Regions from separate parts of the Thermoanaerobacterium sp. RBIITD genome, predicted to be linked through region 3. Evidence: riboswitches for the same ligand, from Rfam matches in the RefSeq annotation. Region 3 holds a riboswitch; each other region holds the start of a gene.
What was found. A riboswitch is a leader RNA that binds a small molecule or an ion and turns the genes downstream of it on or off. The one in region 3 is predicted to bind S-adenosylmethionine.
Positions count from the first base shown of each region.

Region 1: linked by a shared signal. The riboswitch ahead of metK (methionine adenosyltransferase) and the one ahead of CPG45_RS12470 (methylenetetrahydrofolate reductase) in region 3 are both predicted to bind S-adenosylmethionine.
Region 2: linked by a shared signal. The riboswitch ahead of CPG45_RS00690 (homoserine dehydrogenase) and the one ahead of CPG45_RS12470 (methylenetetrahydrofolate reductase) in region 3 are both predicted to bind S-adenosylmethionine.

Region 1 is NZ_LT906662.1:630,585-641,548, forward strand. It holds gene CPG45_RS03060 (ComF family protein) at 1-351, opposite strand, end outside; gene recD2 (SF1B family DNA helicase RecD2) at 457-2,670, opposite strand; gene CPG45_RS03070 (hypothetical protein) at 2,750-3,322, opposite strand; gene CPG45_RS03075 (HD-GYP domain-containing protein) at 3,594-4,181, shown strand; gene CPG45_RS03080 (flagellar assembly protein A) at 4,206-6,095, shown strand; gene metK (methionine adenosyltransferase) at 6,236-7,423, opposite strand; SAM riboswitch class I at 7,570-7,671, opposite strand; gene CPG45_RS03090 (RnfABCDGE type electron transport complex subunit B) at 7,850-8,692, opposite strand; gene rsxA (electron transport complex subunit RsxA) at 8,705-9,283, opposite strand; gene rsxE (electron transport complex subunit RsxE) at 9,252-9,911, opposite strand; gene CPG45_RS03105 (RnfABCDGE type electron transport complex subunit G) at 9,922-10,539, opposite strand; gene CPG45_RS03110 (RnfABCDGE type electron transport complex subunit D) at 10,529-10,964, opposite strand, start outside.
Region 2 is NZ_LT906662.1:132,864-143,827, reverse strand. It holds gene CPG45_RS00715 (carbohydrate ABC transporter permease) at 1-461, shown strand, start outside; gene CPG45_RS00710 (carbohydrate ABC transporter permease) at 463-1,305, shown strand; gene CPG45_RS00705 (glycoside hydrolase family 2 protein) at 1,434-3,674, shown strand; gene CPG45_RS00700 (hypothetical protein) at 4,775-4,972, opposite strand; partial or broken gene CPG45_RS00695 (transposase) at 5,188-5,541, shown strand; SAM riboswitch class I at 5,691-5,800, shown strand; gene CPG45_RS00690 (homoserine dehydrogenase) at 5,866-7,155, shown strand; gene CPG45_RS00685 (MetQ/NlpA family ABC transporter substrate-binding protein) at 7,234-8,052, shown strand; gene CPG45_RS00680 (M20 family metallopeptidase) at 8,093-9,286, shown strand; partial or broken gene CPG45_RS00675 (M48 family metalloprotease) at 9,318-9,530, opposite strand; gene CPG45_RS18390 (B12-binding domain-containing radical SAM protein) at 9,699-10,283, shown strand; partial or broken gene CPG45_RS18385 (B12-binding domain-containing radical SAM protein) at 10,427-10,630, shown strand; gene CPG45_RS18380 (DUF4080 domain-containing protein) at 10,721-10,964, shown strand, end outside.
Region 3 is NZ_LT906662.1:2,591,810-2,602,773, reverse strand. It holds gene CPG45_RS12490 (hypothetical protein) at 102-1,544, opposite strand; gene CPG45_RS12485 (glycoside hydrolase family 31 protein) at 1,592-3,970, opposite strand; gene CPG45_RS12480 (MerR family transcriptional regulator) at 4,361-5,269, opposite strand; gene CPG45_RS12475 (homocysteine S-methyltransferase family protein) at 5,694-8,108, opposite strand; gene CPG45_RS12470 (methylenetetrahydrofolate reductase) at 8,124-9,035, opposite strand; SAM riboswitch class I at 9,107-9,201, opposite strand; gene CPG45_RS12465 (GNAT family N-acetyltransferase) at 9,325-9,798, opposite strand; gene CPG45_RS12460 (anti sigma factor C-terminal domain-containing protein) at 10,237-10,964, opposite strand, start outside.

The DNA.
Region 1 (10,964 bases), 1.4 Mb from region 3:
CGGTACTATGACATCAAATTTTATATCCGTATTAAGCAAATATTTATGCATGTATTTTGCAAAAAACTCAGACAACTGTCTTTCTTTGTAATACTTAAACCTTGCTATTAGTGACTTCATCATATCGTCATATTCAAATACGCTTACATTTCGTTTAAATATATGGTCATTTTCTTTGCAATCAGGACATTTCTCGCCTAATTCTATTGGCTTACCGCATACAATGCATCTATTACCAGTTATAAATGGTAATTTATTCTCGCAGTCTTCACATACACTGCCATCTTTAATTATTTTGCCGCAAAGTATGCAATTTATCTTTGGTGGAAATAGTAAATCGAGAAATATCATAATGCATCCTTCCGATCTGTCTATTTAATATTTATATCGGCATATTTTTTAATATTTTAAATCATTTATTTGTGATTCATCATTTCACTCTGAAGGACAAATATATCAATTTTCCACCATAAAGCTTAATGCTTTTCTTAGTTTTGGCAAAAGACCCGAATATCTTTTTGATATTAGGTTATTATCTACCATATGTTTTAAATATTTTTCTTGTCCTACAATTACAACTAATTTTTTGGCTCTTGTTACAGCTGTATACAAAAGATTTCTCGTCAATAGCATTGGTGGGCCAAAGCTCATAGGCATTATTACGGCAGGAAATTCGCTTCCCTGGCTTTTATGAACCGTAACACAATATGAAAGATTTAGCTCATCTATATCAGAAAAATCGTATTTTACATATTTATCATCGTCAAAATATACGTTTAGTTCCTGTGCATCATTGTCGATAGACTCTATAACTCCCATGTCCCCATTGAAAACCCCTTCACCTTTTTCATCACCTTTTACCCATTTCATCTTGTAATTATTTTTTATTTGCATAACTCTATCGCCAACCCTAAATATAAAGTCTTTCATAGGTTTTTCATTTAATCCTTTTTTTGGTGGGTTAAGGCATTTTTGAAGTTCGTTATTGAGGTTTACAACGCCTATAAGCCCCTTTCTCATAGGGCTTAATACTTGTATGTCTGACATGGGATCAAAACCGTATGCATCAGGAAGTCTCCTTTTATTAAGGTCCAGAATAATTTTTAAGATATCTTCTTGGCTATTTGCATTTATAAAGAAAAAATCATTTTCTTTATCATTGAATGTAGGGTACTCTCCATTGTTTATCTTGTGGGCATTGACAACTATAAGGCTTTCTTTCCCCTGGCGAAAAATTTCCTTTAACCTTATTACTTTTACTAAACCACTGTCTATTATATCCCTCAATACATTCCCGGCACCTACTGATGGCAATTGATCAACATCTCCGACAAGTATTAGCCTCGAGCTTAAAGGAATAGCCTTTAAAAGAGCATTCATTAAGAGAATATCTATCATAGATGCTTCATCGATTATTATTACATCTTCTGTTATTGGATCTTTGTCATCTTTGCCAAATCCTCTTCCTTCTTCATCCGAATAGGAATATTCAAGTAATCGGTGTATTGTTTTTGCTTCATAACCTGTAGCTTCACTCATTCTTTTTGCAGCTCTTCCTGTAGGAGCTGCCAAAGCTACTGATTTACCAAACTTTTTAAAAAGTTTTATGATAAAGTTTATAATTGTCGTTTTCCCTGTCCCAGGACCACCTGTTATAATAAGTATAGAATTCTTTATAGATTCTTCTACTGCGATTTTTTGATTTTCAGCTAATCTTATTCCCATCTCGTTTTCTATTTTCGATATTTCTTTTTTTATATCGATGTCGCCTGGTTTTACATCTGTCAATGTCATCTTCATTATTTTATCGGCAGTATTTGTTTCTGCAGTATAATATGGAATGTAATAAACGCCATGTGATCCATCTTCAAATGTTTCAAACATAGCCTTTCCGTTTTGTACTAATAATACAAGGGAATCATTTACTTCATCCTCAGTTACATCGAGTAATCTTGCAGTCTCTTTTGCAAGCAAATCCATAGGTACGTATGTATGGCCATTTGCGGCGTATTGCATCAAAACATATCTCGCACCAGAAGATATCCTATATGCTGAATGTGCATCGACACCCATACTAGATGCAATCTTGTCAGCAGTACGAAATCCGATGCCAAATATCTCATCAGATAGCCTATACGGATTTTGCTTTATTAGGTTTATTGAATCGTCTCCGTATTGTTTATATATCTTTATGGCATTTGTAGTAGATATGCCATAGCCTTGCAAAAATACCATTACTTCACGAAGTCCCTTTTGCTTCTCATAGGATTCTGATATCATTTTGACTCTTTCATCGCCTATACCCGGTATTTCTGTAAGCCTTTCAGGATGTGTCTCTATTATATTAAGTGATTCAAGACCGAATTTTGTAACTATCTTTTTAGCCATAACAGGTCCTATGCCTCTTATAAGGCCTGATGAGAGAAACCTTTCCATGCCATAAAGCGTTGCGGGTGCAACCATTTCATATTTTGAAACCTTAATCTGCTCACCATAATCTGGGTGTGTTGTCCATTCGCCTTCAATTTTTAAAGTCTCACCGATACCGACATATGGCATATATCCAACTACAGTAATGGAGTCTTCTTTCGAATTTATTTCAAGTACTGCATATCCATTTTGATCATTCTTATATATTATTTCTTCAACCGTACCTTCTATTTCAACCATGTTTATCTCCTGCTTCTCAGTTTTTCGATTTCTATCAATTAATATTGTACATTATTTTAGTCATTATTTGAAGTATAAATCACATCTTTTCGATTCTAAATTTTATCTTGACTAATTCTTCGTATATAAGTGCGATATCCGCTTTTGTTGCAGGAAGATTATACATCGCCTTATCATTAATATTATTTAACGACTTTAAATTAGTAAAAAATGTTTTCATCATAGAAGCATTTCTCATATGTCTTTCTATCGATGCCTTTTTTTGTAGTATCTGTATGCTTGTATTACCAATATAAATCGTACAAAAGGCACCATTTTCGATGATTTTACTTATTTTCTCAAAATATACATATCCATATGCCGTATCTTTCTCCACTCTAGGTATCCTTGCTTTTAATTGTATTAAAGTGAAATCCTGTGCAAGTGGAATTGGGAAGGCATTTCTTATTCCAAGGCTTTTTGCGTACTTTTCCCTTATTGCGTTTATATCAACTGCATATTTCTTTAATGTCTTATTTAAACAGCTTTTTACCCTACATTTTATATATGTAGTTTTGCCATCAATATTAATTAGCTCTGTTCCATTTCCATATTCATCTAAATAAACAGGTAAAATTGCAAGATATATATCAGGTATTTCAATGCCTCTCATTTTCATTTCTCCTTTTATACGAACATTAGTTCCTATTTATATTATAAAGGAAATTTTGTTTTAGTCAAGATCTCGGTATATTTTAAATCCTTACAACACTTTTCTGAATTTTTTTTTTTTTTTTTTTTTTTTTTTTTTTTTTTTTTTTTTTTTTTTTTTTTTTTTTTTTTTTTTTTTTTTGAAATTTTGTAACATATCTGCCATAATTTGACTATTAACTCGATTTATGTTATATTAATAAAAACAGTGTCGAAAAGAGGAAAAAAGAGTTATGAATCATTATACAGAAAATAAAATTATATTACATCTTTTAAATGCTTTAAAAAATTATCATATTGAAACATATCTACATAGTATCAGAGTTGCAAAATTATCCTTTAAGGTATCTAAAATTATTCAATTAGAAAGAAGTGAACAACTTTATATTTATAAGGGTGGTTTACTGCACGATATAGGAAAGACAATGATACCAATTACTATTTTGACAAAACCAGAAAAACTTACAGATGCTGAATATGACTTAATTAAATTACATTCTGATTATGGTGCTAATATACTAAAAACTCTTCCTCCCCTTATTTATTTAGTACCTGCAGTTTTGTATCATCATGAAAGGTTAGATGGTTCAGGGTATCCATATGGTATTAAGCATATTCCTTTCAGTGCTCAAATTATTGCGGTCTGTGATTCTTTTGATGCTATGACAAATGAGAGGTCATATACTAATAAAAAGTTAAAAAACTTCTATGAAGCAATACAAGATTTAAAAAACTCCGGTAAAAAATACAATCAAATTATAGTAACAACTCTCGAAAATATTGTTCTAAATAAAAAGAGTAACAGAATATTTATTATATAAATTTTATTAAAACAGGTGATTTCGATGATTATAAAGGCAAACAGCTTAGAAGAAGCATCTCAAATTGCTATAGATTCATTTGGATCAAAAAAAGATTTCGAAATCTATACCATTTCACCTGCTAAAAAATTATTGGGATTTATTAAACTAAAAGGTACATATAAAGTAGTTTTAAAAAAAATAATTAATGAAAAACAAAATTATATAAAAGATGGGTATATTGAAATATCTTCAGGAAAACTTACAGTTAAAAATCCTGTTAATTGCAGTAACTATGCAAAAATTATTGCCAATAACCCAAATGTCGACATTTACAAAAATAGCATAAAAATGAATGGAATTTTTAAAGTTAAAGAAGAAGATAAAATAGAATTAATATATAATAACATACAACCTTCTGTAGAAATAGATGTAGAGTTATCAAAAGATGAATTAGAAGCAAAATTAATAATTAAAAAAAGCCCTGGTAAAACTTTTTATATAAAAGATGTTCCAAAATGTAAAGTATTAAATCTTAATATGTTTTTGGATTTTAAAGAAATACCTGTTCCAAAAATTGATTTTGACAAGTGCTATAATAAGTTGATTGAGTTAAAAATTATGCCTGATTTTATTGACAAAAAGGCTATATATAATTTGATTAATTCTCCTTATGGTGGTACTTCTATAGTAGCCAAAGGCAAAAAACCAATTAACGGAAAAGATGCTAAAGTACAATATTACTTTAAAAACCATCCCTACCGCAACCCAGAATTTTTAACAGAAAATGATATAAATCTATATGATCATACTATCATTCCAACCGTAGAAATTGGTGATTTACTCGCTGTAAAAACATTGCCGCCTTTGCCTGGTATTGATGGCATTACAATAACAGGAAAAATAATCAAAGCTAAACCTGGTAGAGATATTCCTTTTACTTCTGGAAAAGGAACTTCTTATTTAGATAATGGTACAAAAATTATAGCAGTATCCTCTGGCCGACCAATATTAAAAAATGGTGAAATATCTGTTATTCCGATATTGATTATTTCTAATAATGTAAGTACTGAAACAGGAAATATATATTTTGATGGCGATGTTATAATAAAAGGTGACGTTCTTGATAATATGAAAGTAATTTCAGAAGGAGATATTATTATATATGGAAATGCCTTACATTGCACTATTAAGGCAAGTGGCAATATTAAAATTTTAAGCAACGCTATTAATAGTAAGATAATTGCTGGTTCAAATATATTGATACATACCACAATATCACCGGCATTTGAATCTATTTTGAGTTATTTAGGAGAAATTATTAAAAGTCTTGGCTCTTTAAAAGATTTTAATTATATTAAAAAAAGAGCTTTATTTATAAAAATAATATCTGATTATAGCTCTAAAGTTTTATCAAAAATTGATGAAATTGAAAATATAATAGGTTTATTAGAAAGCGAAGAAAAAAAAGAAATATCACTGTTTGTCAAAAAAATAAAAATAACATTTTTTAGCATAAGTAATTTTGTACCTGATTCTGCACTTTTAAAACTAAACACGCTCTACAAAGAGCTTGATAATTTTATTTTATTATTAAAAAATTCATATAGCAAATATGGTAACATAATCTTTAATTATGCTCAAAACTCCCTAATTTTATCAAATGGAAGTGTTTATGCTACCGGCAATGGTTCTTTTCAAAGCAAAATTATTGCGAAATATTCAATAATATTTCATAAGCCTTCAAGTATTGTAAGAGGAGGATTATTAATAGCCGGTAAAAAAATGAAATTGGGTATTGTAGGCTCACCTGCAGGTATTCCAACATATTGTAAAGTTATTGATAAGAACGGAAAAATTAGTACAAGTTTTTGTTATGATAATGCAACAATTAAAATCGATCATAATACAAAAGTATACAATAATCAAAAATAAAAATCTTTAGAACTATTAAAACATAATGCTTTTATTATCATAAAAAATGTGATATAATAAAGTTAGCGAAGCGAAATTAAATGCGGTTATAAATATATAAAAAAAACCGAAAGCCCGGAGATTACTTCCGGGCTTAAAATTTATCTATTGAAGGCAAGTTTTTTTAAGATATCTACTTTATCAGTTCTTTCCCAGGTAAGGTCGAGGTCAGTCCTTCCAAAATGGCCATATGCGGCAACTTGTCTATATATAGGCTTTCTTAAATCAAGGTCCCTTATAATTGCAGCTGGTCTTAAATCAAATACTTTCTTTACAATATCAGATATATCTTCATCGGGAATTTTGCCTGTGCCAAATGTATCTATATTTACTTCTAGTGGTGTAGCAACACCTATAGCATATGCTAATTGTACTTCACATTTATCAGCAAGTCCCGCAGCAACTATATTTTTAGCTACATACCTTGCAGCGTATGTTGCTGATCTATCAACCTTTGTAGGGTCTTTGCCTGAAAATGCTCCACCGCCATGTCTCGCATATCCACCATATGTGTCAACTATGATTTTCCTTCCTGTGAGTCCACTGTCACCTTGCGGACCGCCAACTACAAATCTTCCCGTCGGATTTACAAATATCTTTGTATTTTCATCTATCATCTCAGGTGAAACAACGGGTTTTATGACATATTCTTTGATATCCTTCTCTATTTTATCATGATCAACATCTGGTGAGTGCTGTGTCGATACAACTATTGAATCGACCCTTTTGGGTACGTCATCGACATATTCTATTGTTACTTGTGTTTTTCCATCTGGCCTTAAATATTCTAGTGTGCCATTTTTTCTTACTTCTGAAAGTTTTTTCGCAAGTTTATGTGCAAGTGAAATAGGAAGCGGCATTAACTCTGGTGTTTCATTGCAAGCATAACCGAACATCATACCTTGGTCACCTGCACCTTGTTCTTCTATGTCATCATGTGACAAGCCTTTTTTTGCTTCTAATGCTTTGTCAACGCCAAGTGCTATATCCGGTGATTGCTCATCAATGGATGTAAGTACCGAACACGTATCGGCATCAAAGCCATACTTTGCACGAGTATATCCGATATCTTCAATAACCTTTCTAACTATTTTTGGTATGTCAATATAGCATTTTGTAGTTATTTCGCCCATGACCAAAACCATTCCCGTTGTTACAGCTGTTTCACAGGCTATTCTCGCATATGGATCATTTTGTAATATCTCGTCAACAATTGCATCTGATATCTGATCGCATATTTTATCTGGGTGCCCTTCAGTAACAGATTCTGAAGTAAAAAACTTTCTCATCTCATTCATTCCTTTCTTTTAGGGTTCAATAATACGAACACTTACATTTCTATATGGTTTTTAGGTTTTAATAATTGAAAGCCTATATTTTTAATTAATAAGCCCAGAGCAAAATAAAACCTCTCCAAAAGAAGAGGTATTTTTTACCCTCATCTTTCAGAAGAAAACTTCTGCGAGAATTAGCACCTTGTCATTTGACAGGTTGCCGGGCTTCACAGGGCTCTTCCCTCCACCTCTCTTGATAAGAGTTCTTCGCTATTTAACTTTAAATATAATAACATAGTATACAAAAGAAGTCAAATATATAATCAATACATATCATATGTGAATGGTTGATATTAATTCAAATTAGTAAATTGATGATATTCAATATCAAGCCGGTTAAAAATCAATATTCACACATTTGATACATTAAATATCCTAATTTTATACTGCATTAAGTTTGTCTAATACTAAGCTTGCCTTAAATGGATATATCGCATCAACAGGACATTTTTCTACACAGGCCATACATGATATACATTTGTTATAATCGATCTTTGCAAGATTATTTGTAACATGTATAGCATCTGATTCACATGCTCTCTCACAGGCTTTGCATCCTATACATCCAACAGAACATACTGGTCTTACATCTTTTCCTTTGTCTGTGTTTGAACATATTACCCTTGCCTCGCTATCTGCATCTACAAGTTCGATGATATTTTTAGGGCATACGTCTACACAAATGCCGCAAGCTGTACATTTATCTTCATAGACAACAGCAACACCATCTTTGCTTACATGTATGGCATCAAAAGGGCATGATTTCTCGCAGGTTCCAAGTCCAAGGCAGCCGTACCGGCATCCTTTTGCACCCTCCTGGTACAGTACCGCAGAACGGCAATCATCTATACCAAAGTATCTATATTTTTCAACTGCATTATTTCTTGTGCCATTGCACTTTACAAAGGCAATAAGTCTTTTTTCATCTATGTCTGCAGCAATACCAAGAATCGCACTTACTTTCTCGGCAACAGGTGCACCACCGACTTTACACCCATTTGCAGGTGCATTGCCAGATGTTACTGCATGTGCAAATCCATCACAACCTGGAAATCCACATGCACCGCAGTTTGCACCTGGAAGAACATTCCTCACTTCTACTTCTTTCGGATCGACTTTTACTTCAAACTTCTTTGATGCATATGCAAGTACTAGCCCAAAAATTAGTCCCATTCCTCCAAGGCTAACAAATGGTAAAAGCAAATATGGTAATATTCCGCTCACATCCTACACCCCCTATATTAATCCTTGGAAGCCGAGAAAAGCGATTGATAAAAGTCCTGCACCAATAAGTGCAATAGGAAACCCATCTAATACCTTTGATATCGGAGCAAGCTCAAGCCTTTCTCTTATTCCAGCATATAAAACAATTGCAAGTGTAAATCCGACGGCAGAGCCAAATCCATTTACAACCGTTTCAATGAAGTTATAGTTCGACTGAACATTTAATAATGCAACACCAAGTACCGCACAGTTTGTCGTTATAAGTGGTAAATATATGCCTAGTGCCTGATATAGTGCAGGGCTGGATTTTTTTATAACCATCTCAACAAATTGTACAAGTGCCGCTATAACTAATATAAACGCTATCGTTTCAAGATATGATAAACCTAGTGGAACAAGTATCAAATAATAAACAAGATACGCAATAGCAGAAGCTATAGTCATAACAAATGTAACAGCTATCCCCATTCCAAGCGCAGTTTCAACTTTTTTGGAGACGCCAAGAAATGGGCATTCGCCAAGGAACCTTACAAGTACAAAGTTATTCACGAGTATTGAACTAATCAGAATAAGTATAAGCTTTGTCAGCATGTGCTACACCTCCAGCTAAGGCCTTCTCTTTTCTCTTTTCTTGAATACTTTCCATCAGCCTGAAAAATCCAAGTAGAAGACCAAGTGTAATAAACGCACCTGGTGGCATTATAAATATTAATGCCGGTTGGAAATGCGGTCCAAATAATGATACCCCAAGTATAGAACCATTTCCAATTATTTCTCTTATTGAACCCAATATAAATAAGGCTAATGTAAAACCTAATCCCATTCCAAGGCCGTCTGCAGCAGCATGGGCTATCGTATTTTTATATGCAAAGGCTTCAGCTCTTGCCATAATAATACAGTTGACAACTATAAGTGGAATGTATATGCCAAGCGCCTTATCAAGGGCCGGTGAAAACGCCTTTATAAGCATGCCAACTATTGTTGTAAATGTAGCAATAACAACGATAAAAATAGGGATTCTAATTTTATCAGGTGTAACTTTTCTCAAAGAAGATATCAATATATTTGAAAAGAAAAGCACAAATGTCGCTGCTATACCCATCGTTATGCCGTTAATAGCAGCCGTCGTAACTGCAAGTGTCGGACACATGCCGACTACCTGTACAAAAGTAGGGTTCTCTTTCCATAAACCATTTTTAAATGTATTAAATATACCCATTAAAATCACCTCACCTATTCGATCCTGCAATAACTTTAAATGCTTCAATAGCTGTATTAACACCCTTTGTTACAGCCTTTGATGTTATTGTAGCACCTGTTATTGCCTGTATCTGATTATCCTGACTTGGAGCTGTTTTTACGACTGTCAAATCTTTATCTGTTTTTTTATCTTTGTATTGTCTATTCCAATTTGGATCAATTGATTTTGCTCCGAGTCCAGGTGTCTCTGACTGATTTACTATCGTTATACCTGTAATTTTCCCCTCTTTATCTATACCAATCATCTCTTCTACAGGTCCACTAAATCCTTGCGGTGCAACTTTAATAACATATCCTGAGACATTGCCGCCGGATTTTCCTTCATTTATTTCTTCTATTAACTTTGGATCTGGCGATAATTTAGGATCACCAGAAGTATCAAATTTAAAATTGTATTTACTTAAATCAATTTTCGTATATTGATCAGCTTTAAGCACTGCTTTCATTGCTTCCATATTTGTATTTTCTTTCTGCTTTGCTATAGGCTTTTCTGTTATATAGTTAAAGAATCCAAGTACTATTGCAGCAATGCCTGTAATCAATAAAAGGGTTATTCCGGTCTTCAAGATATCATTTTTATTTTCCATTTGCTTTTACCTCCCCGAAAACTTTTGGTGCTGTAAATTTATCGATGAGGGGTGTTGCTATATTCATAAGGAGTATCGAATATGACACACCTTCTGGATATCCACCATATAGCCTAATAACAGATGTAAGTATGCCACAACCAATGCCAAAGATAATCTGCCCCTTAGGTGTCACCGGCGATGTCGGGTAATCTGTCGCCATGAAGAAGGCGCCAAGAATTAATCCGCCAGCCATGATATGGTACAAAGGATTACCGGTAAATACGCCATTCTTTCCGAGTACCCACGTCAATACAGCAACAGTCAATATATAGCTTAATGGTATCCTTAATGTGATGACTCTTCTGTATAGAAGATATGCTGCACCTATCAATAGGGCTAAAATAGATACTTCACCTATTGTACCGCCTTTTGCGCCAATAAAC
Region 2 (10,964 bases), 940 kb from region 3:
ATATATTGAGATTATTCCATTTGCCAATTGTTGACTGGTTAAATGGAGAGTTTTCATCCAAAATTTCTATAATTTTAGCCCTTACATGGAGATGGACAGGATACAATATGGTCATATTATTAGCGGGTCTTCAAGGTATTTCAGAAGAAATTTATGAAGCTTGCGATATAGATGGTGCTAATGGAATTCAAAAATTTACATTTATAACAGTTCCTCTTCTTAAGCCCGTTATAATATTTTGTACAATAACGTCAACAATAGGTACACTACAATTATTCGATGAATCATACGTTTTAACTCAAGGTGGACCTAATAATGCGACAATAACTGTTGCACATTATTTGTATAATACTGGATTTAAGTTTTTTAATTTTGGTTATGCTGCTGCAATAAGTTATATTCTTGTTATAATTATTGCTGTGTTTTCATTTATACAATATAAGGTTATAGGGAGTGATTAAAATGTTAAGAAGTAAACCAAATGAAGCTAAAATATATAGTAAAATATTGATATATTTAGTTTTAATTGTAGGTGTAGTAATTTCTATTTTTCCGTTTTACATGATGTTTGTATCAGCTACTCATTCTTCTGGAGAAATATTAAAGTTTCCACCACAATTAAATATTGGAAAAAAATTGATAAAGAATTACCTTACTATTCAATCAGATATTAATTTTTGGAGAGTGCTAATGAATTCATTATTAATTTCAACATTATATACAATATTAACAGTGTTTCTATGTTCTATTACTGGTTTTGCATTTGCTAAATACGATTTTAAGGGGAAAAATATATTTTTTTCAATTTTATTGGCTACTATGATGATACCAAATCAAGCATTATTAATACCTTTATTTAATATGATGTCAAAATTAGGTTGGATAGATACCTATCAGGCAATAATATTACCAACACTTGCTAATGTTTTTGGAATATTTTTAATGAGACAGAACATGATTTCTTTTCCTAATGCACTAATAGATGCAGCAAGAATTGATGGGCTTGGGGAATTTGGGATATTTTTTAAAGTGGTATTACCTAATATGAAGCCATCATTAGGTGCTCTAGCTATATACATGTTTATGAGCCAGTGGAATAACTTTATGTGGCCATTAATAGCGTTAAGAAGCAATGATATGTTTACATTTCCTGTAGCATTAGCACAATTAAATGGGTTTTCAAGAATTGACTATGGAGAGATAATGTTTGGAGCATCAGCGTCTGCAATTCCGATTATTATTGTGTTTTTGATATTCCAAAGGCAATTTATTTCAGGTATTTTGGGTGGTGCAGTTAAAGAGTAAGTTAAATTTTCTATATAATTAAGATTTAATTTATTTGTGATTACAAATGATGAAAGAGTATTGAGAGTAATAAAATATTTACAATTTTAAAAATTAAAAGAAAAATTAAAAAAGGAGAATGAAAACTGATGGAAAGAAAGGTAATGAATTTCAATATTGACTGGTTGTACATTCCAGAAAACACATCGGATGGTGATAAGGTTTATTGCGATGAAAGTGGTTTTGAAAAAATAAGCTTACCACATACTAATAAAATTTTGCCACATCATTATTTTAACGAGGATGATTATAGATTTGTTTCGTGGTACAGAAAGCATTTTCGAATTGATAAGAAATATGAGGGAAAAAAGATTTATGTTCATTTTGAAGGAGTAATGACGATTGCAAAAGTTTATGTGAATGGTAATTATGTTGGTGAACATAAAGGCGGTTACACACCTTTTGAATTAGATATTACCAACTATATTAAATATGGTGATAATGATAACTTAATTGCAGTTCAGGTTGACTCAAATAAACATCCTGAGATACCTCCTGAAGGATATATTGTAGATTATATGCTTTTTGGTGGTATATATAGAAATGTTTTTATTAAAATTGTAAATGAATTTCATATAAAAGATGTATATTTTGTTGTTGATAAATTGGATAAATATTCTGCAGAGGTTTTAATTTCAACGACATTACAGGGAACTAAGATAAACGGTTCTAAAATATTGACAGAGATTATAAATAAAGATGGAGAGGTGTGTTCATCTTCAATTATTGATGTTGAGGAGATAGAAAAAGAAATTATTCAGAAAATCAAAATCGATAATCCACTGACATGGCATCCAGATCATCCACATCTTTATAGTGTAGTAGTAAAACTAATTGTTAATAATACAGTTTTGGATGATTATACATTTAAGACAGGCTTAAGAACTGTTTACTTTGGAGATGATGGTAAGTTTTATATCAATGGTGAACCTTTAAAATTGAGAGGGCTGAATAGACACCAAACATTCCCATATGTTGGAGGTGCGATGCCAGATAGAGTTCAAAGAAAGGATGCTGATATATTAAAATACGAATTAGGGCTTAATTATGTTAGAACATCACACTATCCGCAAGCTGTTTCATTTTTAGAAAGATGTGATGAAATAGGGCTATTAGTCTTTGAAGAAATTCCTGGATGGCAGCATATTGGTGACAATGAATGGAAACATATAGCAAAAGAAAATGTTAAAGAGATGATATTAAGAGATAGAAACCATCCATGCATATTTATGTGGGGTGTAAGAATAAATGAATCCCTTGATGACCATGAATTTTATACACAAACAAATAAAATAGCACATACCTTGGATAGAAGCAGGCCAACAGGTGGTGTTAGGTATTTGAGAGACAGCGAAAAACTCGAGGACGTTTTTACATATAATGACTTTATCTACAATTTAGAGGGAAAAATACAATTACCTAACCACAGCAAATATTTAGTAACTGAATATCTTGGTCATATGTATCCAACAAAATCATATGATAACTTACAAAGGCTTATTAACCATGCGAGATTACATGCTCTTATTCAAGATAAACAATATGGAATACCAAACATGGCAGGAGCATCAGGATGGTGTGCATTTGACTATAACACTACAAGCGCATTTGGCTCTGGAGATAATATATGCTATCATGGCGTGTCTGATATTTTTAGGCTTCCAAAGTTTGCAGCACATTTTTACAGAAGTCAGGCAGACCCACAATTATATGGGGCGTATGTATTCATAGCTTCTTACCTAATTCCGTCTTTTGAAGAAGAAAATGGAGATAAATTACTGATATTTAGTAACTGTGATTCAGTAAGTTTATATATTAATAATAAATTTTTAAAGTTGTTGTCTCCAAACAGGGTTGACTTTCCTAGCTTGCCACATCCTCCATTTGAAGTTTCATTAAAAGAAGTCGGAATTGACTATATGGATGTGCGAGTCAATAATGCTGAAATTTCGGCAATTGGAATTATAAACGGGATTGAAGTTGCAAAACATACATTAAGGCCATATGATAAACCATATAAATTGATTTTAAAATCTGATGATACTGAACTTTATGCTGATGGCGGAGATTGCACAAGAGTAACTGTAGCTGTTGTTGATAGAAATGATTCTGTTTTACCCTATGCTAATATACCAGTAATATTTGAAATAAATGAGAATGGTGAGCTTATTGGTGAAAACCCATTAACATTGGAAGCAGGAAGAGGAGCAGTTTATGTTAAATCTAAAAGAAAAACTGGCAAAATAACTTTAAAAGCAAAGTCGCCATATGTTTTTGATGAGTCAAAAATTGAATTGAATTTAAAAAACGTAGAATATTTATTTCTATAGAAATGTATTTAAAAATAAAATATAAGTTGTAATTAAAAAGTATCTGAGATGATGTATAATATTTTGTGTAAATAACTTGACTAATAGAGAAAAATAAGGTAGCCTCAATTAATGTCAATAAGAAATAGTAAGAGGTTACCTTTCTATCTTACTATGGATAGCATAGCGTAAAATAACTTTGGAAATCAATTAGAAAATTTACTAAATGCATTTATTAAAAAATGGAAATTCTTATGAAAGAGGAGATAAAGAATTTTCTTTCAGTGGAAGTATCCTGATTTAATTAACAGTAGAAACGGGTATATCAAAGAGTAATATAATAATTCCTCCCATAATATCATAGACGCCATGAAAAATTTGTTTTTTACTTTTTGTTTGCGAATATTTAACTGCGATATAACATAATAACTGTAATAATAGAAGCAAAAAATATAAATTCCAATTTAGATGCTGTATAGTTCACATTACCAAAATCGTCTCTAGCCATAAAAATTATTTATCATTTTAGGAGGAAAATATTTTAGTATTATTTCTAATAGTAAAAAAAGTAATAGAATACCAATTGTGAGAAATAATCTTCCTAAAAAATCATCCATGTATCAACATTACCTAACATTTCTTTACAAAAATTTTACTTTATCAGATTGTTTTATTATATTGTTCTATGTTTTTAACATTTTAGCTGCAATAAAGATGGCAGTTGCACCATTTGCCAAAAGATTGCATATAAAGTGCGCAGTCATTTAACATATGATATAGTAAATGGGATACCCCAGATAGCTGAAATTAATAGTACTAAAGGCTTTAGTGAGTGACCACTTGCATATAATATAATTCCGATAATGGAGGATAAAGTAAGTAAAATTTTATTATTAAAATTTATTATTCCTTTCTATAAAAGGCTTCTTCAGCTATTGAAGGAAGAGAAATATTGTTGATATGATAAAAGTTATAAATGATGGCCATCCAGTTATTTTATAAACATTTATACCAGCATCAACATGTGGCAACATAACTGAAATTGTCATTCCAATTCCAAAGGCAATTATTTCTCCTATTATAGTATATAAAACAAGTCTCCAGAACGTTTTTCCACTTTTCTACTCATCCAATAAACTTTTGAAACTGATGGAACCAATTGCTATAAAATACAAAGATAACCCTGTGTAAAACACAAATTCAAGATAAATCCTATATACCTTACTAATACTACTAGCCAAAAATAAATCTAAAATGTGCCAAATAATTGGTAAAGCCAAATATCTAAATTGCTTTTTTATACCTATCTGTATCTCCATTAAAGTACCTCCTCATTTTAAAGTTTTTAAACTTGTACAAATCTTAGATACTTTCATTTAAGCAATCTTCAAGAACTATTTTTATATCACTAACAGTTGCAATCTAACTTGAATATATCACTATAATGATACCATAAATTAATACAGACAAAATGTTAAAAATAAGTTAGAATAAGAGTAAGAATAAAAGGAGAAAATTTACACCGGAAGAAAAAATGAAAATAGTAATTGAGGTTCTGCGTGAAGAAAAACATTAAATGAAATTGCAGCAGAATATAAAATTCATTCAAATCAATTGAGCCGATGGAAAGCAGAATTTTTATCAAATGCGGCAAAAGCATTTGATAAAGGGACAGATGAAATTGATAAAGTAAAAGAGTCTTATGAAAAAGAGAAGTATGAATTGCTAAGACAAATAGGACAACTATCGTATGAAATTACGTGGCTTAAAAAATCTGGAAGACTCTAAATCCCGTGAAGATCGCATAAACATGAAAGAAAGGGGTAATAAGAAACTCAGTATAAGTAAGCAAGCGGAGCTTCTGAGCTTAAACAGAACAAGCCTTTATCAAATATACAAATTATAGTTATATATTTTTAGCATATAAGTCTATCATAAAAAACTTATTTCTCATGGCTGCCGTTAAATGAATTAACTTGACATAATATAAATAAAATGATAATATTTATTTAAATGAAAATCAGATATTAATAAAGCCTCTTATCAAGAGTGGTGGAGGGACTGGCCCGATGAAACCCGGCAACCGGCATCAATCATCTGATGCGCCCGGTGCCAAATCCTGCAAGGGAAACCTTGAAAGATGAGAGGAGCGGCGGACATTTAGCCCTCTTCATCATCGAAGGGGGCTTTAAATTTTGGGGGGTATTTAACAATGGAAATTAAAATTGGGCTATTGGGTCTTGGTACTGTCGGCAGTGGAGCTTTTAAGATAATAAATTCAAGAAAAAATTTAATTAAAGAGAAAACCGGATATGAAGTTAATATAAAAAAGATACTTGTTAAACATCTTAATAAACAAAGAGGCATCAATGGCATAGAAAGAATACTTACTGTTAATATCGATGATATTATATATGACAAAGAGATAAAAATTGTAATTGAAGCTATTGGAGGAACAAGTCCAACTTATGAATATATAAAGAAAGCTTTATATGCCGGAAAACATGTAATTACAGCTAATAAAGAATTAATTGCAAAACATGGAGTTGAGTTATATTCACTTGCAAAAGAATTTAAAGTCCAATTAAAGTATGAGGCAAGTGTTGCAGGTGCAATTCCAATTATCCATCAAATAGAAAAGTTAAATGTTACAGATAATATAAATTATATTTGTGGCATTGTAAATGGAACAACAAATTATATTTTAACACAGATGATAAATAAGCAATGCAGCTTTTTGGAAGCTTTGAAGCAGGCCCAAATTTTAGGATATGCAGAAAGCAACCCCGACAATGATATTAAGGGGTATGATGCATTATATAAACTTGTAATATTAATACGGAAAGTTTTTGGAGCTAATATCAAAGTAAATTCTATATACAGAAGAGGTATAGATGAAATAAAAGAAGAGGATATTGAGTATTTTAAAAAGCTAAATTATACTGTAAAATTGCTTGCATGGGCCAAAAATGTCAATGGTAATATTTATGCAGGAGTTGAACCAGTTCTAATTAATAATGACAATGTTCTGTCACATATAAATGACGTTAAAAATGCAGTAATTGTTCGCGGAGATAACTTTGGAGAATATATCTTTATAGGTAAAGGTGCGGGACAATTGCCAACAGGTGACGCAATCGTAAGTGATTTACTTAATATCCTATTTGGGTTTAACATAAATGAAGAAATTACTAAAGAAACTAAATATGTATATAATAATAATCTAACAAATACTTATTATATAAGGTTAAAAATCAAAAGTAAATTCAGCTTAAAAAATCTATTTACGATTTTTAGTGATAATGGGATTTCATTTATTAATCAAATTTATGAAAATAATACATTTATTGCAATATTTATTGCTGATAAATCAGATATAGATTCATTAAAGGAGGTGCTTGAAAACAGTAAATTCATCAATATTGAAAGTTTTTACAAGGTTTTAATGAATGAAAATGATGGCAGTAAATTGGAGAAGGTTGAAAGCAGTATAGTAGTATAAGAGATTAAATTAAAGTTATTTAATAATTTTAAATATAAATAATTTAATGTTTTATGAAAATTTGGGAGGATGACTAATGTGAAAAGATTTTTAACGTACATTTTAGTTATATTAATTTTTTCTAGTATTTTATCAGGCTGTGGTTCAAAAACAAGTAATTCTAATATAAACGGAAAGAAGCAAATATTAAAAGTTGGTGCAACAGATGGACCGATGGCACAGATTTTGGAACAAGTAAAGCCTATATTAGCTAAAAAGAACATAGATCTTCAAATTGTCATCTTTAATGACTATGTGCAACCTAATTTAGCTCTTGCACAAAAAGAAATTGATGCAAATGTATTTCAACATATACCATATTTTAATAAATTTATAAAGGATCACAATTTAAAACTAGCAATTCTAGGTAAAACAATAATAGCACCGATGGGAATATATTCAAAAAAGTATAAATCTATAAATGATTTACCTAATGGTGCTAAAATTGCAATACCAAATGATCCTACAAATGGCGCTAGAGCATTAATTCTTTTATCGAGGGCTGGCCTTTTTAAATTAAAAAATGGCGAAAATGTAGGTGCAACTGTCAATGATATAATTGAAAATAAAAAGAATATAAAAATTTCTGAAATAGAAGCAGCACAAACTGCAAGAGTATTACAAGATGTAGATGCAGCTGCAGTTAATTCGAATTTTGCTTTACCACTAGGATTAAATCCACAAAAAGATGCTATTTTTGCGGAAAAACCAGATTCTCAATATGTTAATATTATAGCAATAAGGGAAGAGGATAAAGGAAAACCAGTTCTTAATGAGTTATTAAAAGCATACCAATCACCGGAGATAAAAAAGTTTATCGAAGAGAAGTTTAAAGGTTCTGTAATACCAGCATTTTAAAATATTTTAATATAATAATTTATTAAGGATGTGACATTTCGTGGATAGCAATGCAGTAAAATCATTAAAAAATAAAATTGATGAAATAATTGATGAAATAAAAAGTGATATTTTTGATGTTGCAGATAGAATATACGAGAATCCAGAAATTGGGGGAAAAGAGTTTAATGCAGTTAATTTGTTAACTGATAAAATTAAAAAATATGGCTTTGAAATAAATTATATTGAGGATTTACCCACTGCATTTGTTGCAAAAAAATCAGGTTTTAGAAATGGTCCGACAATTGCTTACATACTCGAATATGATGCGCTTCCTGAATTGGGTCATGCATGTGGACATAATATAATAGCATCTACATCTTTTGGAGCTGGGATAGCATTAAGCATTTTATCAGATCAAATAAAGGGCAATATAGTGCTTATAGGAACACCGGCTGAAGAAAATTTAGGTTATAAAACTTTGCTGATTAAAAAAGGCGTTTTTAATGATATAGATGTTGCTATGATGATACATCCATATGACATTACGACGCCATATGTATCATCACTAGCATTACAGGATATAGAATTTTCTTTTAAAGGAAAACCGTCCCATGCAGCTGTTGCACCTCATTTAGGTGTAAATGCCTTAGATGCACTTATATTGTTATTTAATAATATAAATGCATTACGACAGCAATTAAAGTCTGATGTTAGGATACATGGAATTATAACTGATGGTGGAAAAGCTCCAAATATCATACCCGATAGTGCAAAGGCATATTTCTTTGTAAGAGCTTTGAACAAAAATTGTCTAAATGAAGTAGTGGAGAAAGTAATAAATTGCGGAAAAGCTGCTGAAATAGCAACGGGAACTACATTATCATATAGAAGTTCTATTAAACTTGATGATTTGGTTACAAATAAAATTCTTGCTGACAGATTTGCAATTAATTTAAAGGGACTTGGGTATAATGAGATTTCATATGAACAAGGTTTTATTGGCTCGACAGATATGGGCAGTGTTAGCTATATTATACCGTCTATACATCCGTTTATTAATATTGCAAAAGAAAAGATTGACCTTCATACACAGAAGTTTTGTGAAGCTGCAGGTTCAAATTATGCAAAAGAAATGTCTTTATTGGCAGCTAAAGCATTAGCTCAAACAGGGATAGACGTCTTAACAGATGGTAATTTGTTGGGTGATATAAAGAAAGAATTTTATAATAAAAATAAGGATAAGGATGTGTAGCCATCCTTATTTTTTATCTTAAATCAAAATTTTATACTGTTCTAATTCTATCTATAGTACTGGGATGTGTATATGTTAACCATTCGATAAATTTTGGCGGATCAATGTCTGAAAGACTTCTTTTGGCAAGGTCGATTTGAAGCTTTATAACGACGTTTTTATCATGTAAATACTGTACAGATAATAAGTCTGCCTGTCTTTCCATTTGTCGTGAGATATAATTCTGAATTGGATTTGCATCAAAGCCATAATTTGTTAAACTTTAGAAATTGCATATAATCACTGTCCTTTCTTTAATAATCATCATGGATATATTATATTATAGGCTTTAAAAAAATTTAAATTATTAATGTACTTTATTTGGAATTTTCCTGTGCTATAATTATTATAGTATATATTAAGAGGTGTAAAAATGAAGGCATTATTAGTCGGACTTAATGCAAAATTTTATCATATGAATCTAGCAATAAGAAACATTAAAAAATATTGTGAATCATTTAATATAGAATTATTCGAAGCAACGATAAATGATGATATGGATTTCGTCTTAAAAGAAATCCTAAAACGAGAACCAAATATAGTAGAATTTTCGTGCTACATATGGAATATTGAACAAGTATTATATCTTTGTGAATATATAAAAAAGATAAACAAAAAGATTATAATTTTATTAGGTGGGCCCGAAGCATCATATGATGCGGTAAATCTTTTAAAGAATAAATATGTAGATTATGTTGTTTTAAATGAAGGTGAAAAAACTTTTAAAGACTTGTTAGAGAAATTAAATACGGATAAAAACATAGATAGTATAAATGGTATTGCATATAGAGAAAAAGATGAAAGAATAATAATGAAACCGGAAAAAGATTATGTAAACTTAGATGATATTCCGTTTCCATATGATGGAGAAGATTTTACTAATAAACTTATATACTACGAGACATCAAGAGGGTGTCCTTTTAAATGTTCATACTGCTTATCATCACTTGATAATTAACTGAGATATGTTAATATTGACAAATTAGAGACAGAACTGAAACTTATTGTGAATAAAAGGGCAAGGATTGTAAAGTTAATCGATAGATCCTTCAATAGCAATCTAAAAAGAGCAGAAGAAATAATAAATATAATGGTGATACGATTTTTCACTGTGAAGTAAATCCAGAACTCGTAAATAGTGATTTTATAAGTAATTTAAAAGGCCTTGAAAAAAGAATACAATTTGAGTGTGGCATACAAACGACAAATAAAAGTACACTTACGAAAATATTAAGAACAACAGATGTAGAGAAAGCGCTAAATGGAATAAAACTAATAAAAGGTAGTGGTATAAAAGTTCATGTTGATTTAATTGCTGGCTTACCTGGCGACGATTTTAAATCAATAAGGGAATCATTTAATGATGTATATGAATTAAATCCAGATGAGATTCAATTGGGATTTTTAAAGTTATTAAAGGGTACAAAGCTAAGGGATAATGCTGAAGAATTTGGATTAATATATAGAAGTAAAGCTCCGTATGAAGTATTGCAAACAAATAGCATTACATATGAGGAACTTGCAAAATTGAAGGGGATTGCCTTTTTGGTTGAAAAATATTATAATTCCGGGAAATTTAAAAAAGCGTTGAAGTACTTATTAAGTTTATATAATGAGCCGTTTGATTTTTATGAGTCTT
Region 3 (10,964 bases):
TAAACATTAAGAACCGGCAATCGTTGTTGCACCATATTGTGTCCCGCCTATCCATTCTGCAGTCATCTGTTCTAGATTTGCCATATATGGAAATTATACCTTTACTTTAAATATTGGTATATAAAAAAATTTTCATCGTCATAAATTATCTTAAACTTTGGATCCGCTAGCAAAAAAGTATTTAGATAAAAATCTTTATCAATTATAATATATTTAACATTGTATTTATCTAAAAATGCTTTATAATTTGATTCTCGCCTTTCCACTTTGACCAATTCTTCGAATATATCTGTTTTATTGTACATAGGCACAAATATATCTGTTCGTCCATCAACTAATGGATGTAAATTTTCAAATATCAAATAACCACCAATATTGTATTCATTAAAATAATTTTTTATGTTATTCTGTCTCATGAAATTAACTGCTTTTGTTGGATATATGTCTGGCGGAATAATTTGGTGAAGATTTTTAACTCTATAAATATCGAATATAATTAGAGCAACAAAAGATATTATTAATATAGGCATTAAGATAATTATTAAATTAAACCGTTTTAAATTAAATTTATTTAAAATATCAAATTTTATATGAACCTTTTTCTTTATTCCATTATAAATATTTGTAGAACCATCCAATATATATGGTGATAATAGTGGGAATATGAATATATATAAAAATACAAGCTGTCTTACAGCTGTTAAAGTTAAGACAGAAATAAGCAATGCAAGTATTGAATCCTCAATCTTCCACTTTTTTGTATTATTTATTATAGATATTATGATAATAATATATAATGCAAGTGCAAATTTATATTCTATTAATGGTGTTTTAATCCATTCTGTTATGTATTTATAAAATTGTGTACATTTCTCCATTTGTATAGGATATGTAAGCATTGTTATGCCATATGGATTAATTATCATTGAAGCAATTGCAGTAGGAATCAATAATGTTTTTTTCCTCCACGCTAACATTGCTATAATAATTATGTACATTGGTGAAAATCCACCATGTAAGTTAACACCCAACACTACTATTGGTATTGTATACCACCATTTTTCTTTTTCTAATAAAATCAATGTTAATACAAACAAATTATATGATAATGTTTGTGGTCTTGGCACCATGAAAGAATTCAAACCAATAACTGCAATTATCGCTGCTACTAAAGAAATGATATTGTTATTAGTTCTAACTTTTGTATAAATGTATATTAGAGAAATTAAAAAAGAAAATGTGATACCTGTAAATACAATGGTCCCTTTTAAGCCGAAAAATGAGAAAACGCTGTAAATAATGACATCATAAAGCCATTCGTGATTTACCCATTTTAAATGATTTTTTATTCCATACCATGAAAATATATCGGTTTTCGGTATGCTATGATTTGTTACAATATATCGTCCTGTTGCAATATGCCAGTATGCGTCAGGATCGCTTAAAGAATGTATCGTGGTTATAAAGCCTACTAAAGCTATACATGATAGAACAATGATATATATTCCTTTTTCCCATCTTGCAATCTGCTTAGCTTCAACCATATGTCCATCATCTCCTTTCAAACAAGGGACAGGTCCCTTGTTTGATTCTATTTAATTGTTAATATTTGCTCTTCATTTGTATCATTTATTTTAATACAAAATACCCCATTATCAAAATTTGTTTCACATTTATCGTTGTGTTCAACCTTCATAGGCTTTTCTTCAAATCCATGGAATCTTAAAAGATATGATGTCCTACCAGTCGTATATCTTTTTGCCAAAGGTCTTATTGTAAAATTGATGCCATTATCTGTACGTTTTTGTTCGAAACAAGTTATTCTATATTCTCCCTCTAAGTACTTTTTGCTTATACCGTCATCCTCATAAAGACAATATTCAGAATCTTCACCTAAGTAAATGTCTAAGGTAAGAGTATCAACTATTTTCTCTCCTACGTAATTCATAGCGGGTATAGAGGGAATAATCGCTCCAGACTTCACATATATTGGCAATGTATCTAATGGCGCATCAGCAATTATATATGAATTCCCCTTATATTTTTCATCTGTCCAATAGTTGAACCATGTGCCTGCAGGAATATAAACACTTCTCTTATATGTTGACGGTCTATAAATTGGTGCAACCATTATGCAGTCACCAAATAAAAACTGATTACACAAATTATGTACATTCTCATCTTCAGGATATTTCATTACAAGTGGCTTCATTATAGGCAACCCCGTTTTAGAAGCTTTATAAAATTCGTTATAAATATACGGCAATAATTTGTACCTTAAACTAATATATTTCCTACAAATATCCTCAACTTCTTTACCAAAAGCCCATGGCTCATGTGGCTTTGTGTCTATTTCAGTATGTGCCCTAAAGAATGGCGTAAATGTCCCTAACTGCATCCAGCGAGCAAATAATTCTGGTGATGCATTGCCTTGGAATCCTCCAACATCACCACCTACAAAAGGTACACCTGACATACCAATATTCATAAGCATAGGCATTGATGAATCCAATTGCTCCCACCAGCTGTGGTTATCACCCGTCCATACGGCAGAATATCTTTGTATACCTGCATAAGCAGACCTAGTTAATATAAAGGGTCTTTCATCAGGCTTTATCATTTTAAAACCTTCGAATGTAGCCCTGCACATATTTAAGCCGTAACAGTTATGATATTTTCTAAAAGTAGCTGGATGACCATCATTTTCCATTATTACATCATTCGGTACAGTACATTCTGTCCTTTTGTTAGAATTTATAGAAAAATCACTTGGTTCGTTCATATCATTCCATATCCCTGAAACACCCTTACCCAATAACTCGGTGTGCTTTTCAGCCCACCATTTGCGTGTCATTTCCCTTGAAAAGTCAGGAAAAGCGGCTTCTCCAGGCCATACTTTACCTATATATACTTCACCTGTTAGCTTTTTACAAAAAACACCTTTCTCTATGCCATCTCTATAAACTACATATTCTGCATCCTTCTTAACACCTGGATCAACTATTGTAACTACCTTGAATCCCTTGTCTTTTAAATCTTTAAGCATTCTTTCAGGATCAGGGAAGCGGTTAGGGTCCCAAGTGAAAACCCTAAAACCATCCATGTAGTCAATATCTAAATAAATAACATCACAAGGGATTTCTTTCTCTCTGAAAGTATCCGCTAATTCTCTAACAACTTCTTCTGGATAGTAACTCCACCTACATTGTTGGTAACCCAATGCCCATTTTGGTGGTAAATACATTTTCCCTGTAAGGTCTGTATATGTACTTATAACCCTTTTTATGTCAGGACCATATATGAAATAATAATCCATCTCACAATCATTTACCTCAAATGTATAGTATTCGGAGCTTTCTTCACCTAAATTAAAAACTATTTTACAGGTGTTGTCTACGAATATGCCCGAAGCATATTGCCCATTAAAATTTATAAGAAAAGGGATACTTTTATAAAGAGGGTCTTTTGTTGGTGTATGTAATGGATCATCGGTATTCCACATAACATATTTGTAACCTTTTTTATCCAAAAATCCTGTCTTTTCACCAAGGCCATAAAAATGGCTATTAGGAGCGATTCTCTTTTTGCATTTTAAAGAATCCTTCGTCCAAGAGAAGCCATATTCCATATCTTCTGACAAGATATTTTCATCAAAATCATGTATTACGATTCTTCCATCATTTTTATAAATATTAACCCTTATTTCACTTGTAGACACAGTGAAATATTCGCTATTTACCTCAACGCTAAAATCTTCTGTTGACATCTCATTAACAACGGCAAAAGAGGGGATATCTAAGAATTTACTTTCCATATTAAAAGTTATTCTTATGCAATTTGAAGAAAGAATCTTAATTCTCATAATACCTTTGTATGTGCTAAATAATAGGCTGTTACCATCTCTTTTAAAATCATAAACTTCACCAATATACCATATTCTTTTCGTATCCTTTGTTTCCCAAAAACTCATAATATTCTCCTTTCATGCAATTAGTTCGTTATTTCACTGATTATATTACCCTTGTACCTGTTAATTATTTCCACAGATATGGTAAATGAATCAATTTTATATTCTTATATTCATTATAACTTCTCCACTTTTATTCCTCAAGATATTTAAGAACACTGATTTGTAAAGTCAATAAATCAAAATCCACTTCGGGATAAAATTTCATAAATTTTTTTGTTTTGCATCTTATAGAAAGTAATATATTTAAAATATCTAATCTTTTCTATACTTAAAAAAGTAAACTAAGACTTTTTCTCTTATTAAGTATTTGCCTCTTTTTTTAATATAGCCTAGACATTTTTAGATCAAAAAATAAGCCGGAATTTTTCCGACTTATATCATAAAATTTGTCTATTCAGCTTTAATTATATTTCCTTTTTCATCAATTTTGACATTTAATAATTTATTATACTTAACCCAATTATCTTTATACTTACGGTAATCTTCGCTAAGCACGCTCAAGTACTTATCCATATTTATATCTTTCATCGTAATCATCAAATTCTCCAGCATCTTTATAATTTCTGGTGAAGATTCATTTATATCGTTTATGTTCTTTAAAAAATGTTCTTTTGAATCATCCATTTCCGAGTCAGTGATAGATATCCACTTCTTTGATATCTTTTTTGCTTTATCTTTATATTTTTCAAATTCTTCTGCATTTATCTTTTTATATATTTCATTCATTTCATCTGTATATTCTATATTTTCAATATTATCAAGGCGATTAACTAATTCAAGCCATGCTTCTTCCTTTTCTGGTGTATCTATTGGTTCATTTAGAAATGGACTATAAAGTGCAATCAAAATCTCGCCAAAATTACCAGGGAATATTCTTAACAATTGCCTTTTTATAAAACCTTCTTTAGCTTTATCATCCATATCAAGAGACTCTTTAAGAGATATCAAATTTTTTGTGATCTCTGACATATCATCAGTAATATTTAATGTATCGAGGCATAGTTTAATCAAACATTTACACTTTTCAATCCTCTTTGATTCATCTTCAAGATTCATTAGATGTTGTTTAAGCTTATCTTTCATTAGCTCTGGATTTAATATGACTTTTTTTATCTCCTTTACTGGCATATCTAATTGTCTTAAAGTTGCAATCTGTATCAATTTGTCAACATCACTTTGAGAATACTCACGATAGTTATTATCTGGATTAATATCGGGTTTTATCAATCCCTCATCTTCGTAATAATTTATTGCCTTTTTTGTGAGCTTTGTGATCTCCATTACTTCACTTATTTTCATCATAATCCCTCCTTGATTTTATAATAAGCCAATACCTGAGGTCACAGTCAAGGGATTCTAAAATTTTTTGCTAAAAAATTAGTAGTATTTATTATTTATTCAATATTATCTATATACTATTTTAATCTTTGGATCTCTTAAAAGGTAAGTGTTTAGATAAAAAAATCTTGATCTGCAATAATATATTGTTTTTATCTAAAATTGCTCTATAGCAAATTTCTCTCTTTTCAATTTTAAAATACCAAAGTTTATACAAACATTTGCTTTTATCTCATTTAACTATCATCCCCCTTGATAGTTTTTGTATTTCTTTAATTTATTCAGCCAGAGGATAATGATACTATATAATACAAAAATTCCTATATTTTCATCAAATTAGGTACGATGATGTTTAGTAATTTCCTGCCACAATGACTCCGTAAATTTAGCCGCAATTTTTACAGCTTAAATTATCTCTCAAAAAAAAACTATCTGCAATTCTTACAGCATCTTGTGCACTTTTGCCGTAATAATCAGCACCTATCTTTAATGCATATTCTTCTGTCAGGACAGCACCGCCTACCATGACCTTTACGTCCGCATTCTGTTTAAGCAGCTTAATAATCTTTTCCATGTTAAAAAGCGTTGTCGTCATTAATGCGCTTAATCCCACAAGCGATACATTTGAACGCTTTACCTCTTCAAGAATTACTTCACCTTTCACATCTTTACCGAGGTCAATAACATCATACCCATAATTTTCCAAAAGAACCTTGACTATGTTTTTCCCTATATCGTGTACATCACCTTCTACAGTTGCAAGAATTATCTTACCTTTAGATACTGTACCTTTTGGCAGCCTCTCTTTTATTATCTTAAAAGCTCCCTGGACAACTTCTGCAGAGCTCAAAAGCTGCGGCAAAAAATAAATACCCTTGTCATACTTGTCGCCTACATCTTTTAATGCAGGTATGATAATATTATCTACTATTTTAAGCGGTTCCGCACCTTCGGCCAAAATATTCTCAACAATATTTTCAATTTTAGCCTTTTTACCTTCTAAAATATGATTGTATAAAAGTTTGTCATACTCTTCATTTTTTATATCTTTTTTAGAAGATGAATTTTTCACAGGTGTATTACTGCCATATATTTTTAAATAATTTATGCAACCCTTATCTTTGTTCATTAATACCATAGATGCCCTTAATGTATTCATCATTACATCATCGCATGGATTTATAATGGCAGTATCAAGCCCGTAGGATGCCGCCATTGCTAAAAATGCCGAATTAATTAATTTCCTTTCAGGAAGCCCAAAAGATACATTGCTTAAGCCAATTACGGTATTTACACCCAATTCACTTTTAACAAGCTTTATAGCTTCTAAAGTTTCTTTAGCCGCTTCTTGCTCTGAAGATACTGTCAAAACTATACAGTCTATTAAAATGTCATCTTTAGGTATACCATATTCTTTGGCAGTTTCAACAATTTTCTTAGCATTCTTTAATCTCTCTTCTTTATTTTTTGGAAGTCCGTTATCTCCTACAGTAAGCCCTACAACACATGCGCCATATTTTTTGACAATCGGCAATACTTCTCTTAAACTTTTTTCTTTTGCACTTACAGAATTAATTATAGGTCTGCCCCTTAAAATCCTCATTGCCTTTTCTATTGCTTTAATATTTGTACTATCTATCTGCAATGGAATATCTACTGCATTCTGAATCTCTGATACAGCCTTTACCATTATGTTTTCCTCATCTATACCTGGAACACCTACATTTACATCAAGTATGTCAGCATTCGATTTTTGCTGCCTTACCGCCTCATCAACCGCAAGGCTTATATCTCCTTCCTTTAATGCTGTGCTCAAACTTTTCTTCCCTGTCGGATTGATACGCTCACCTATAACCCTTAAAGGGTTATCCCCACCTATAAAAATTGTCTTTGCATTTGATGATACGGCTGTAAATTTATTAACGCGTACATATGGTTTAAAACCTTGGACAACACTTTTTACCAATCGAATATACTCAGGTGTTGTACCACAACATCCTCCGACTATCGATGCACCTTTTTTAATAAGTTCAGGGAAATAACTTGCAAAGTCATCAGGCATCAGATCATATACAGTCTTGCCATCTTTAATTGCTGGCATGCCTGCATTAGGCTGTGCAATAATAGGGATACGTGATACTGTAGACATTTTTTCAACTATATTAACCATCTTATCAGGACCTGTTGAGCAATTTACGCCAATTGCATCAAGCCCTAACCCTTGCAAGCTTACAACAACAGTTACTGGGTCTGAACCCATTAACGTCCTTCCATCCTCTTGAAATGTCATTGTACAAATTACCTTCATGTTTGTATTTTCCTTTGCCGCGAGGATAGCCGCCTTTGCTTCAAGCATATCAGACATTGTTTCAATCAAAACAATATCTGCACCAGCCTGTTCCCCTGCAATTACAACTTCCTTGAAAATCTCATAAGCTTCTTCAAATGCTATATCACCGTAAGGTTTCAGAAGTTCACCGATAGGTCCTATTGACAGTGCAACACTTTTCTCCTGTGCTGCATTTTTGGCAATTCGGACAGATTCACCAATTATTTTAGCCGTTTCTTTTTCAAGGCCGTATTTTGCCAATTTAGCTCTATTAGCACCAAAGGTATTTGTCTCTATCACATCTGCACCTGCATTGATATATGATTTGTGTATGTCAAATACAACATCCGGATGAGATATATTCATATACTCAGGACATTCACCGGTTTTTAGCCCTCTTTCCTGAAGTTGTGTTCCCATAGCTCCATCAAAAATTATTATCCGTTTCAACAGCTCTTTAAATATGTCCATATGCTGACCTCCATTTTAATTTGTCTCTACCTTCTTTTCTGAAAGCTTAAACTCCATATTATCAATTCTACTCGCTATATCAGCAACAACATCTACTTTTCCAAGCGGCATAACATGAATACCGCCAACATTGTTTCTTATATTCTTAATAAATTCGACGGCTATATTTATTCCTTCTTCTTTCCCTTTTATTTTTAATTTTTCAATTATATGTTCTGGAACATCTATTCCTGGAACTTTTTTATTTAAATTAACAGCCATTTTATAGCTTTTAAGAGGGAGTACGCCAACAAGTACTGGTATATTTAAAGCTTCTATCTTTTTTATAAATTTAAACAAAATATCTTCGTCATAAACCGGTTGTGTTTGTATAAAGGCAACTCCTGCATCTATTTTGCTTTTTAATTTGTCAATCGCTTTTTCAGTCAAATCATTGGGATTTGCAGTAGTTCCAATGCAAAATTCAGTAGATGACTCCAACTTGTTTCCACTATAATCATAACCGTTATTCAGAGAATTTACAATCTTTAAAAGTCCAATTGAATCGACATCGTAAACTCCTGTAGCTGTAGGTGTATCACCACGTGACGGATCATCTCCAGTTAAAGCAAGTACATTTCTGACACCAAGGGCATATGCACCAAGGAGCTCTGATTGAAGCCCAATCAAGTTTCTATCGCGGCAAGTAAGATGAAATATTGTTTCAATATTTAAGTGATTCTGCAAGAGATGCGCCAAGGCTATAGGGCTCATCCTCATGTTTGCCATAGGACAGTCTGTTATATTTAAAGCATCTACAATGCCTTTTAATTTTCTCGCTTCTTCAATTGTCTTCGTTATATCTGCTCCTTTTGGCGTGGAAATTTCAGCGGTAATTATAAACTCACCTCGGTTTAATTTATTACAAAGGCTTTCATCTTTAAACATCATAATCTCCTCCACAAAAAAATTCTTTAAAAAAACAAAAAATCTCTTCGCCAAAAGAAGAGATTTGACTTCTCTCATCTTTCAGCGATACGCTGCTGGAATTAGCACCGTGATATCCGGTTGCCGAGTTTCATAGGGCCAGTCCCTCCACTACTCTTGATAAGAGATTTAAAATATTAACTTGTTAAACTATATACTACAATGTATTTCTTAATATGTCAATAAAATTATTTTTTATACATTACAATAATTTAGTAAGTTTAATGTTAAGATTAGTCAAATACTTAATTTATCCTATACTTTTTTCAAGTTCGATTTCATCTCTTATTGGGATTCCATTATCCGCGATAAGCGGTATTTCAGGTTTTATTTTTCTTGCTTCATCAATAACTCCGGGATAAACGGCTTTTATTTTAAATCCTTTTTTTTGATAAAATCCAAGAGCATTAAGATTGTCATTTGTTGTTATAAGCCATATCCTATCACATCCCTCTTTTTTGGCTATCTCCTCAATTTTATTTATTAATGCAGTTCCAATACCTGCATTTTGTTTAAAACTTTCAAGAATTACAATTTCACACTCATTATTTTTTATGATATGCCCTATCATACCTATTACATTACCATCTTCATCATATGCAAAAAAACCTTTTAAATCTTCTGGCTTGTACACAGTATTATGTACGACAATAATTTCAGAACCCCAGTTTAGCTTTATGAGTTTTTTAAATATTTCATAATCCTCAATCACCTGAATTTGCATAACAACATCATCCTTACTAGCTTTTATTCCTTTACTCACTCTTCCAATTCATGTTGAAAAAGGTATTTTACTTGGTTATAGTAACATTATACTATAATTCAAGAAATAGAAAAAGGTCTATACGACATCTTTTTCGATAATATAATAACTTTCTGCACGGGATGTAAGCCATATTGTAAAACCCCCAGCATAATTTTTTATCCATTCCAAGCAAACTTTATATAACTTTTCGATTATGGTTAGATAGCTGCTTTATTCAAGTATTTGATTTTCATAGTAAAGAATTTATTAAATTATGTAAAAAAATAAGCCAGGACCTATCCCTGACTGCATTATCTCAATTTTTATATTCACTGTTGCTGTCAGTTATTTGTTCAAATTATGTGACTTTTTTATACCATATTCTCATTTTAAATTCAACATATGAGTAAACTTATATTAATATTTATCCGTAACTACCCCTAATGATGATGCTTTAATAAAAGGTAAGCCACGCAGCGATTTTAAGGTTTCTGCAGTACCTGTTACAACGACGCCTTGTATCTTGATGTTTTCCTTTTTTATTTTTCCATCTTTGTCTTTTAGATTGTCGTAAATCCTTTTAACCTCCGATTTGATACCGTTAACCTTATGATTATCTGTTTTAAGTTTTTCTATATCCTTTATATTATTTTCAAGAACACCTATAAAAAATTCTTCCGGATTTTTTATTAAATCACCATTGCTATCATAAACCTTTATTCCATATGCGGCTTTTTCAGAACATACATCTGCTGGATTATCCACGACAATAGATTTTCCATTTGGGAGTTTTTGAATATTTTCACGGGGTTTATGTGCTTCTTTTTCTTTGCTATTTAAATCATCAATCCAATACCATGTTAAAGTTACATTTTTGGGCATCATGTTATTTACTTCGTCGATGCTATATTCCTTGTCAAAAGATAATGCCATCTCAATATATTTGTCATTTCCTATGTCTTCTAATAAATTTAAGTCATTTTTGTATGTCTTGTATTTTACATACGGATAGAAAAAAATCATTTCCCTCTGTCCAAGTTCGTTGTACGTTGGTTTATTTAAACTGTCTTCATCAAAGCTTTTTCCGAATACTATAGCCGGTGAATTAATAGCCTGTACATCGACAGTGTTAAAAAGCCCGTAAC